Regions from separate parts of the Clostridium chauvoei genome, predicted to be linked through region 2. Evidence: a T-box and tRNA genes for the amino acid it is inferred to sense, from the RefSeq annotation. Region 2 holds a T-box; the other regions hold tRNA genes.

Region 1 (3,276 bases), 140 kb from region 2:
TCACTCAGAGGGGGTCTTCAACTAATTTCAAATAAGAATACTTACACCAAACGTAATCTCTCTCTGTAAATGAAGCTTTAGTTTACTCTTCTCTTCAACGTATTTTCATTATTTGTTATTAATTATAATAATATAAAATATTAATGTCAACTAGAAAAAAATAAGATATTTATTTACTAAAAGGTTAAAAATTATAAATTTTATATTGATTTTTCATGAATATTTTTATATAATGAAGTAAATAGGTAAGCAGATGTGGCGGAATTGGCAGACGCACTAGACTTAGGATCTAGCGCCATTGGCGTGGGGGTTCGACTCCCTTCATCTGCACCAATTATATTTGCGGAAGTGGCTCAATGGTAGAGCGTCACCTTGCCAAGGTGAATGTTGCGAGTTCGAGTCTCGTCTTTCGCTCCAAAAAAATAACACAGGCAACTGTGTTATTTTTTTTGCTTTCTAAACATATTATGTAATACAAAGGTTTTAAAAAAAGGGTGATAAAAAATCACCCTATATTGAATAATAAGTTAAATTTTAGCTAATATTAATATTATTAAATAAATGTTCAAGTTCAAGTTCATCTAACATAGAGTGGGAGTAGAGTTTTCCACCCATTAAGTGTTTTATAATTTCATCTTTTTGATAACCTTCTTTATATAGTTTAAGATTTTTTATTAATCGTTTAAGAGAGCAACTAGGTAATTTTAAAATTTCTGAAATCTCTTTGACGCTATAAAAATCTTTAGGTAAAAGCTTGTACAATTTGTCTTGAAATTCAAGTTTATATTTTAAATCTGTTTCAATACAATTATGGGGGCCATTTTTTCCTCTATGATGAAGGTTACAAAGATATTTATAATTTAAATCGAAGTCGTACCCCCCTTCATGTTTGTGGACTATATGATGAACATCCGCTGGTGAGCCGCAAATTTCACAGTGGTACAAAGCTTATGCCTCCTTTTTTTTACTATCCTTACTTAAATTATAAGGTAAAAATGGTTAAAATTCAAAGGTATTAATAGGCAAGTTTTCAGAATGTTCATTTAAGCAAGGGATTTAAAATAACCTTTAATACACAATGAAACAACTTGAAAAGATGGTACATTATACTATATAATATATTATATAGTAGAAAGAAAGGTGATAAAGGTGAGACAGAATTACGACTCTTTTGACTACTGGGAAAATCTTATAAGTGAAAATAAAACTATAAGAGGACATATGTTTATGGATACTCCCCCTACAGAGAAAAGCCTTTACATTCACACATTAATTTATTGTAGGAATAATGGACTTAACAATGTTTGGAGTTATTTTCCAAATGAAAAAGCTTTACTGGGGTATATCCAATATTCTTTTTTACAAGAAGCTTTTTATAAATGGATCTATGGAAAAGATAGATTAATTTTAAGGGTACCAAATACTCCTGTAGAAAAAGTAATATCTGATGCTCAAAGTAGTAGAAAGATATCAGAAGAAGAAGCTTCACTAATGATAAAACAACTAGATATGCTTAAGAAGTGTTGGGATTTACCAACTGAAAAGGTTCTACCTGAAATATTAAAATTTGTAAGAGAATTTAATAGAGTATGGTATGGAGATCATACAGAATTTTTATATATAAAGATATTCAAAAGTGCTGAGGATTTAGGTGAGTTTGTAATTTCATCTAGCTATATGACCTCAACAACAAGTGACTTCGAAAAAAGAGTTACTGTTGATATAGACAATTGGAGAGAAATCTGCAAGAATGCCGTAGTAGATAGAAGAATAGGAGAGAAATTCAAAGATATTTTATTGAAATCTCTAACAGAAGTGATTTAAAGTGTACAAAAATTGTTGACAGTAATTATTATGTATATTATAATAATTACTGTCAGTAAGACATGCGGGTGTAGCTCAATGGTAGAGCCCTTGCCTTCCAAGCAAGTTACGTGAGTTCGATTCTCATCACCCGCTCCATTATGCGTTATTAGCTCAGTTGGTAGAGCACCTGACTCTTAATCAGGGTGTCCCGGGTTCGAATCCCTGATGACGCACCAGAAAAGATTAGCAATTGCTAATCTTTTTTTATTTCTACTTTAAGTGTACTAAATAAAAAATAGTAATAGATATTTAATAAAAGAATATCTAAATAAATAAAGAAATAATTTTTATATTGACATCTTACTATTAAATTGATAGTATAATAAAGAAAATTTAAAATTGATATCTTATCAAGAGCGGTGGAGGGACTGGCCCTATGAAACCCAGCAACCAAAAAACATTCATTAGTTTTTATGGTGCTAAATCCTGCAGGTAAAACCTGGAAGATAAGAGGCGTAGTATATACTTTTTTAAATAAGTTATTTAAGCTTCTGATTTTGTCAGAAGCTTTTTTTTATGACGTTTTAAATTTAGATTCTATAAAATAGGAGGCGGAGAAAATGAAGAGTAAATCATCAATATTATCATTATTACCTTTAGGTGTATTTATAGCAGTATATTTAGGAATATCTATAATTGCTAAAGATTTCTATGCAGTATCTGTAATTGTACCATTTTTAGCAGCAGCATTAACTGCAATAATCATGAATAGAAAAGAAAAATTTGAAAGTAAAGTAGAAATATTTTGCAAGGGGGCGGGAAATTCTAATATATTATTAATGGTATTAATTTTTATTTTAGCAGGAGCTTTTGCTCAAACGGCTAAAGATATGGGAGCTGTTGACTCAACTGTAAATTTGGGGTTATCATTACTTCCAAGTAGTTTATTAATACCAGGGATATTTATAATAGCTTGTTTTATAGCATTATCAGTAGGAACATCTATGGGAACAATAGTAGCGTTAGTTCCAATTGCTGTAGGAATTGCAGATAGAACTGGAATTACAACTGCTTTAGCTGTAGGAGCTGTTGTAAGTGGAGCTATGTTTGGAGATAATTTATCAATAATATCAGATACAACAATAGCAGCCACAAGAACACAAGGTTGCGAAATGAAAGATAAATTTAAAATGAATTTTAGAATTGTTTTACCAGCAGCAATAATGACAGCTTTTATTCTTTGGTTTTTAACAAAAGATGCAAACATTACAAATGTAGAAACTGTTGAATATACTTTTATAAAAATCTTGCCATATATAGCTGTAATAACATCAGCTTTAGTAGGAGTTAATGTTATTCTAGTTTTATTAGGTGGTATATTAATTTCAGGAATTATAGGTTTATTTTATGGTAGTTTTGATTTATTAGGATTATTCGGATCAATATCAAATGGTATCGGTGGCATGAGCG
Region 2 (3,276 bases):
ATGTAAATCATTAAAACCGTTACCAGAAAAGTGGCATGGATTAAAAGATCCAGATTTAAGATATAGACAAAGAGAAGTAGATATAATTACAAACCCAGAAGTTAAAGATACTTTTATAAAAAGAGCTAGAATAATAAAAGGAATAAGAGAATTCTTAGATAATAAAGGATTTATAGAAGTTGAAACACCAATATTATCACCAATAGCTGGTGGAGCATCTGCTAGACCTTTTGTTACTCATCATAATACATTAGATATAGATATGTATCTAAGAATTGCTCCAGAATTATATTTAAAGAGATGTATAGTAGCTGGATTAGAAAAGGTTTATGATCTTGGAAGAACATTCAGAAATGAAGGTATGTCAGTAAGACATAACCCAGAATTTACTATGATAGAATTGTATCAAGCATTTTCAGATTACAATGATATGATGGAAATAACAGAAAATATGGTTGCATATGTTTGCGAAAAAGTAAATGGTACAACTAAAGTTAATTACCAAGGAACAGAAATAGATTTTACACCTCCTTGGAGAAGAATAACTATGGTTGATGCTGTAAAAGAATACGCAGGCGTAGATTTTAATGCAATAAAATCAAATGAAGAAGCTCAAGCTATAGCTAAAGAAAAGCACTTAGAGTTCAAAAAAGAACTTAAATACGTAACTAAAGGTGAAGTATTAAATATGCTATTCGAAGAATATGCAGAAGAAAAGATGATACAACCAACATTTATATGTGATTACCCAGTAGAAATCTCACCTTTAACTAAGAAAAAGAGAGATAATGCTGAGTTTACAGAAAGATTTGAAGGATTTGTATTTGGTAGAGAAGTATGTAATGCTTACTCAGAATTAAATGATCCTATAGTTCAAAGAGAAAGATTTAACCAACAAGAAAAAGAAAGAGAATTAGGTGATGATGAAGCATACATGATCGATGAAGAGTTTATGAGTGCTTTAGAAACAGGTATGCCACCAACAGGCGGATTAGGAATAGGAATAGATAGAATGATAATGTTCTTAACTGATTCAGCATCAATAAGAGATGTCATCATGTTCCCAACAATGAAGCCACAATCAAATAAATAATTCTATTTAAATAAAGGGCAAGTTTTCTTGCTCTTTTTTTTATATAGATAGTTAAAAGATTAAATAAATTGGTGTGAATATGTTAAAAGTTATTAACATTAAAATAGATTTTTTTCTTAAAAACTGTGGATAAAATGATTTAAATGTGAAAAATAAAAGTTTTTTTACTTTTTTTTATAAAAGGGGTTGTCATATTAAAAAAACATGATATAATATCTAATGTAATCAATATTCCGCGATAGCTCAACGGTGGAGCACTCGGCTGTTAACCGATAGGTTGGAGGTTCGAATCCTCTTAGCGGAGCCATTTGATTTAACATGTTAATATAAAAATATTCCGCGATAGCTCAACGGTGGAGCACTCGGCTGTTAACCGATAGGTTGGAGGTTCGAATCCTCTTCGCGGAGCCATTTAAATTTAACATGTTTATATAAAAAATATTCCGCGATAGCTCAACGGTGGAGCACTCGGCTGTTAACCGATAGGTTGGAGGTTCGAATCCTCTTCGCGGAGCCATTTTTTTATCTAAAGGCTTTTATAAGAGTAGATATAGTCTATTGTTATAAAAGTCTTTTTTATATTTAAAAAACAAAAAAGAGATAAGATTTATATTTATAGTATTGTTTTACTTGACATATAAAACTCTTTTGATAAAATTGATGTATAAGTGAATATTACATGATGATAAAGAAGAGTAATTTTAAATTTAATTTTAGAGAGACGATGGTTGCTGAAAATCGTTATTAAATTAAAATGAATGGCGCTTTTGAATGTATTGATTTAGAAAGATGGGCTATAGCCAAGAAGGGTGGAACCGCGGAAGAAAATTTCGTCCCTTTAGGTTTATAAGGCCTTTTTATTTTACATTAAAATATTGGAGGTATGAAAATGGCAGTAGAAAAGACTATGGATAAAATCGTTGCACTTTGCAAAAATAGAGGATTCATATTCCCAGGGTCAGATATTTATGGTGGATTAGCAAACTCATGGGATTACGGTCCACTAGGAGTAGAATTTAAAAATAATGTTAAAAAAGCATGGTGGAAAAAATTCGTTCAAGAAAGTCCATATAATGTAGGTGTAGATTGCGCTATATTAATGAATAAGGAAGTTTGGGTAGCATCAGGACATATTGGTGGCTTCTCAGATCCATTAATGGATTGTAAAGAATGTAAGGCTAGATTTAGAGCAGATAAATTAGTTGAAGACCATATGACTGAAAGTGGAGTAGAAGTAGCATCAGCTGATGGTTGGAGTAATGAACAACTAAGAGAATATATAGAAAAAAATAATATAGTTTGTCCAAAGTGCGGAAAAATGAACTATACAGATATTAGAAAGTTTAATTTAATGTTTAAAACTTTCCAAGGTGTTACAGAAGATGCTAAAAACGAAATATACTTAAGACCTGAAACAGCACAAGGTATATTTGTAAACTTCAAATCAGTTCAAAGAAGTTCAAGAAAGAAAGTACCATTCGGTATAGCACAAATAGGTAAATCTTTCAGAAATGAAATTACACCAGGTAACTTCACTTTCAGAACAAGAGAGTTTGAACAAATGGAATTAGAATTCTTCTGTAAACCAGGAACAGATTTAGAGTGGTTTGGATATTGGAAGGATTACTGTTGGAGCTTCCTATTAAATCTAGGAGTTAACAAAGAAAACTTAAGAATGAGAGATCATGCTCAAGAAGAATTATCATTCTATTCAAATGCAACATCAGATATAGAATATCTATTCCCATTTGGTTGGGGAGAACTTTGGGGAATAGCTGATAGAACTGACTATGATTTAAATAAGCATCAAGAACATTCAGGTCAAGATATGAGCTACTTAGATCCAACAAACAAGGAAAAATATATACCATATGTTATAGAACCATCATTAGGAGCAGATAGAGTTGCATTAGCATTCTTAGTTGATGCTTACGATGAGGAAGAATTAGAAGGTGGAGATACAAGAACAGTAATGCATATACATCCAGCATTAGCACCATATAAAGCTGCTATATTACCACTTTCAAAGAAGCTTTCAGAAAAGGCTTTAGAAGTATATGGAGATTTAAGCAAGAAGTTCAACTTAGAATATGATGATGCAGGAAGTATCGGTAAGAGATATAGAAGACAAGATGAAATTGGTACACCATACTGTATAACAATTGATTTTGAAACTTTAGAAG
Region 3 (3,276 bases), 940 kb from region 2:
GTTTTATCATGTGTATTTAAATATAAATTCTATTAATAGAAGAGGAAAAACAATTGAAGTAGACGTAGATAAAATAATAAATATAAAATATAAAAATTCTAAAGTATTAACAGAATATAAAGATAATCATTTAATTTATCTAAATGATAAAAATGGAGAGTTATTTGTTAGTAAAGATATAAATGAAGAAGGAATGAAAGCTAGAGAAGTTTTTAATACTATTGATTCTTATGAGGAGTATATTAAAAATAAAATAAGAGTTACTAAAAAGAATAGATTTAATTTAAAATCTAAAGTAAATAAAAAAATAGTAAATAAAATAGGATATAGACATTCAACATATGATGGGACTAAGGCGGCAAAATGGGCTAGTGATAATTGGAATGCATTAGAAGAGTATGAAGGAAATGATTGTACTAATTTCGTTTCTAAAGCATTAAATGCTGGTGGTCTCTCCATAGATAGCATTTGGAAACCTGGAAGCTATGCTTGGATAAGAGTTATAAGTTTAAGAAATTGGTTGGTTAATACAGGGTATGCAAAAGAGTATAAAAGTAATAATGAATTAGAATTAGGAGATGTAGTACAATTATATAGTAGATCTAAAGATAAATGGTCTCATTCTACAATAATTACTTCTATAGATAGTGATGGACAAATTTATGTATCTGCACATTCATATCCTTATCATAATAGACCATTGTTTTCATATTATCCTACATATGCCTATGCCAATATTCGATTTTTAAAGATAACATAAGGATAATAGATGTTATTTTGTTAAAGGTTAAATATGATTTAGTATATTCTGACTTTTTTTTATTTTGGAACTTTAATTTTTTTGTTAGAATATGTTGACAAGACATACCTTTAGGGGTTATGATATACAACGTAATGTGCATGCGGCTTTAGCTCAGCTGGATAGAGCAACGCCCTTCTAAGGCGTGGGCCAGGAGTTCGAATCTCTTAAGCCGCACCAAATGATTTGATTAAGTTATTGCTTGTTAAATCATTTAAAGTTACTTGCGTGTTTAGCTCAGCTGGATAGAGCAACGCCCTTCTAAGGCGTGGGCCAGGAGTTCGAATCTCTTAACACGCACCACACGCTGGGATATCGCCAAGCGGTAAGGCACCGCACTTTGACTGCGGTATTCGTAGGTTCAAATCCTGCTATCCCAGCCATTTAGGTTTACTAGCTCAGTCGGTAGAGCACTTGACTTTTAATCAAGGTGTCCGGGGTTCGATTCCCCGGTAAGCCACCAATTTAATGCTAAGTTATTTAATATATAAGAACTCAGTTTTACTGAGTAATTCGTGCGGAAGTGGCTCAATGGTAGAGCGTCACCTTGCCAAGGTGAATGTTGCGAGTTCGAGTCTCGTCTTTCGCTCCAAAAAAAGAAGTGTAGACTATTCTACACTTCTTTTTGTTTATGTCAATTGAAATTGAGTCAATATTACTTGATACCTGATTCGTATTGTTGAACCATTCTCTTAACCATTTCTCCACCAACGCTACCGCATTGTTTTGAAGATAAGTCTCCGTTGTAGTCTGTAAATGGAACTCCCATTTCACTTGCAACTTCATTCTTAAATTTTGCTAATCCATTTTTGGCTTCTGGTACTAATGTCTTTGCCATAATTAAAACCTCCTACGATTCCAATATTAATTATTGAAATCTCCTAATTATTTTAATATTTAAATTTATATTACAGTCTATTATTTAAGTCCTGATTCGTATTGTTGAACCATTCTCTTAACCATTTCTCCACCAACGCTACCGCATTGTTTTGAAGATAAGTCTCCGTTGTAGTCTGTGAAAGGAACTCCCATTTCGCTTGCAACTTCATTTTTAAATTTTGCTAATCCATTTTTTGCTTCTGGTACTAATGTTTTTGCCATGATAAATTCCTCCTAAAAATTTAATATTAAAATTAAACTTATTATTGTTTTAATTCTAGATGTTTAAACTTTGATGTTACTTGATACCTGATTCGTATTGTTGAACCATTCTCTTAACCATTTCTCCACCAACACTACCGCATTGTTTTGAAGATAAGTTTCCGTTGTAATCAGTGAAAGGAACTCCCATTTCACCTGCAACTTCATTTTTGAATTTGGCTAGTCCGTTTTTAGCTTCTGGTACTAATGTTTTTGCCATTTTAATTCCCTCCTTAAAACTTTAAAAAGTTTTTTTATTTGCTAAGCTTTTCTGCTTTGCATTATTATATTGTGCAGAATAGAGTTTTATAAACTATAAAATTTAAACCAAAAAAGGGAAAAGAGTTTTATTTATACATATATTGGACAGAAGTTTTAAGTAAACCTGCCAGTGATTAATATTAGCCTTAGGAAAGATAAATATTCATATAAAAAAATAGCTATTTAAAATTTAAATAGCTATTTTTTATAAAATTATTGTTTTTTTATTTTTAATATTCCAAGTACAACAGGTATAGTTATTAATGCTGAAACTATAGCTTCAGGAATACCATTTGATACTCCTATAGCAAGTAAAGTTCCAGAAACAGCAGTAGTAGAGATGTCTCTGGCAGCTGCATATTGCTCTAAGTATAATAAGTAAGTTAATCCTAAAACTCCAACGGTATTAGTAAGAGTAGCTAATACTGCGGAAATACCTATTGTAACACTTTTATTTTTAATTATATTTTTTAAAAGTTTATAAATGTAGTAGGCTACTATACCTATTAAGACCCTAGGTACAAGAGCTACTATTGGATTGTAGAATACAAATGAAGTAAGTGTTGGTGCAGTGAAATTTTGATACATTGAAAATAATCCAAACATTAAACCAACAGTTGCTCCTACAATAGGCCCCTCTAAAATTGCACCAATAATTACAGGTACGTGCATAATTGTCAACCTAAAAATAGGTAGTGTAATGAATCCGAGACCAGATACACCTAAAAAGATAGAAATACCTGATAACATTGCTATCATTACCATTTTTCTTACATGTCCTCTCGAGCCGCTCATTTCAGTTGTTTTTAACATTTAACTCCCCTCCGTTCTTATTCCTTTATGGATATAATTCGGTAAAAATGATTATTAAATTTTAAAAGTTCAGTTTCATTTTTGAATACCGACGATTTTATTTTAGCATATGTATCGTAAGTGTAAAGGGGAAATTTATCTTAAATTATAGAATTCTAAAATTTTATATTGAAGAAAAGTTTATATTGTTATAGAATGAGTATAACAGATAGAACAAAAGGGGGTAGAATTATGCTTCAAATAATAAATTATTCTAAAGAATA

What was found. A T-box is a leader RNA that pairs with one kind of tRNA and senses whether it is charged. The one in region 2 lies ahead of BTM21_RS11490 (glycine--tRNA ligase), so its partner is inferred to be a tRNA-Gly.
Region 1: it encodes a tRNA-Gly, which carries the amino acid that the T-box ahead of BTM21_RS11490 (glycine--tRNA ligase) is inferred to sense. The anticodon was not compared.
Region 3: it encodes a tRNA-Gly, which carries the amino acid that the T-box ahead of BTM21_RS11490 (glycine--tRNA ligase) is inferred to sense. The anticodon was not compared.

Annotation. Positions count from the first base shown of each region.
Region 1 covers NZ_CP018624.1:2,296,881-2,300,156, reverse strand. The annotation lists T-box leader at 1-107, opposite strand, end outside; tRNA gene BTM21_RS10740 (tRNA-Leu) at 250-333, shown strand; tRNA gene BTM21_RS10735 (tRNA-Gly) at 343-417, shown strand; gene BTM21_RS10730 (HNH endonuclease) at 535-945, opposite strand; gene BTM21_RS10725 (hypothetical protein) at 1,150-1,824, shown strand; tRNA gene BTM21_RS10720 (tRNA-Gly) at 1,889-1,962, shown strand; tRNA gene BTM21_RS10715 (tRNA-Lys) at 1,967-2,042, shown strand; SAM riboswitch class I at 2,211-2,319, shown strand; gene BTM21_RS10710 (Na+/H+ antiporter NhaC family protein) at 2,427-3,276, shown strand, end outside.
Region 2 covers NZ_CP018624.1:2,434,569-2,437,844, reverse strand. The annotation lists gene lysS (lysine--tRNA ligase) at 1-1,093, shown strand, start outside; tRNA gene BTM21_RS11505 (tRNA-Asn) at 1,326-1,400, shown strand; tRNA gene BTM21_RS11500 (tRNA-Asn) at 1,430-1,504, shown strand; tRNA gene BTM21_RS11495 (tRNA-Asn) at 1,536-1,610, shown strand; T-box leader at 1,767-1,934, shown strand; gene BTM21_RS11490 (glycine--tRNA ligase) at 1,983-3,276, shown strand, end outside.
Region 3 covers NZ_CP018624.1:503,506-506,781, forward strand. The annotation lists gene BTM21_RS02285 (amidase domain-containing protein) at 1-760, shown strand, start outside; tRNA gene BTM21_RS02290 (tRNA-Arg) at 903-979, shown strand; tRNA gene BTM21_RS02295 (tRNA-Arg) at 1,026-1,102, shown strand; tRNA gene BTM21_RS02300 (tRNA-Gln) at 1,108-1,182, shown strand; tRNA gene BTM21_RS02305 (tRNA-Lys) at 1,187-1,262, shown strand; tRNA gene BTM21_RS02310 (tRNA-Gly) at 1,317-1,391, shown strand; gene BTM21_RS02315 (alpha/beta-type small acid-soluble spore protein) at 1,455-1,637, opposite strand; gene BTM21_RS02320 (alpha/beta-type small acid-soluble spore protein) at 1,718-1,900, opposite strand; gene BTM21_RS02325 (alpha/beta-type small acid-soluble spore protein) at 1,977-2,159, opposite strand; gene BTM21_RS02330 (ECF transporter S component) at 2,414-3,013, opposite strand; gene BTM21_RS02335 (ABC transporter ATP-binding protein) at 3,245-3,276, shown strand, end outside.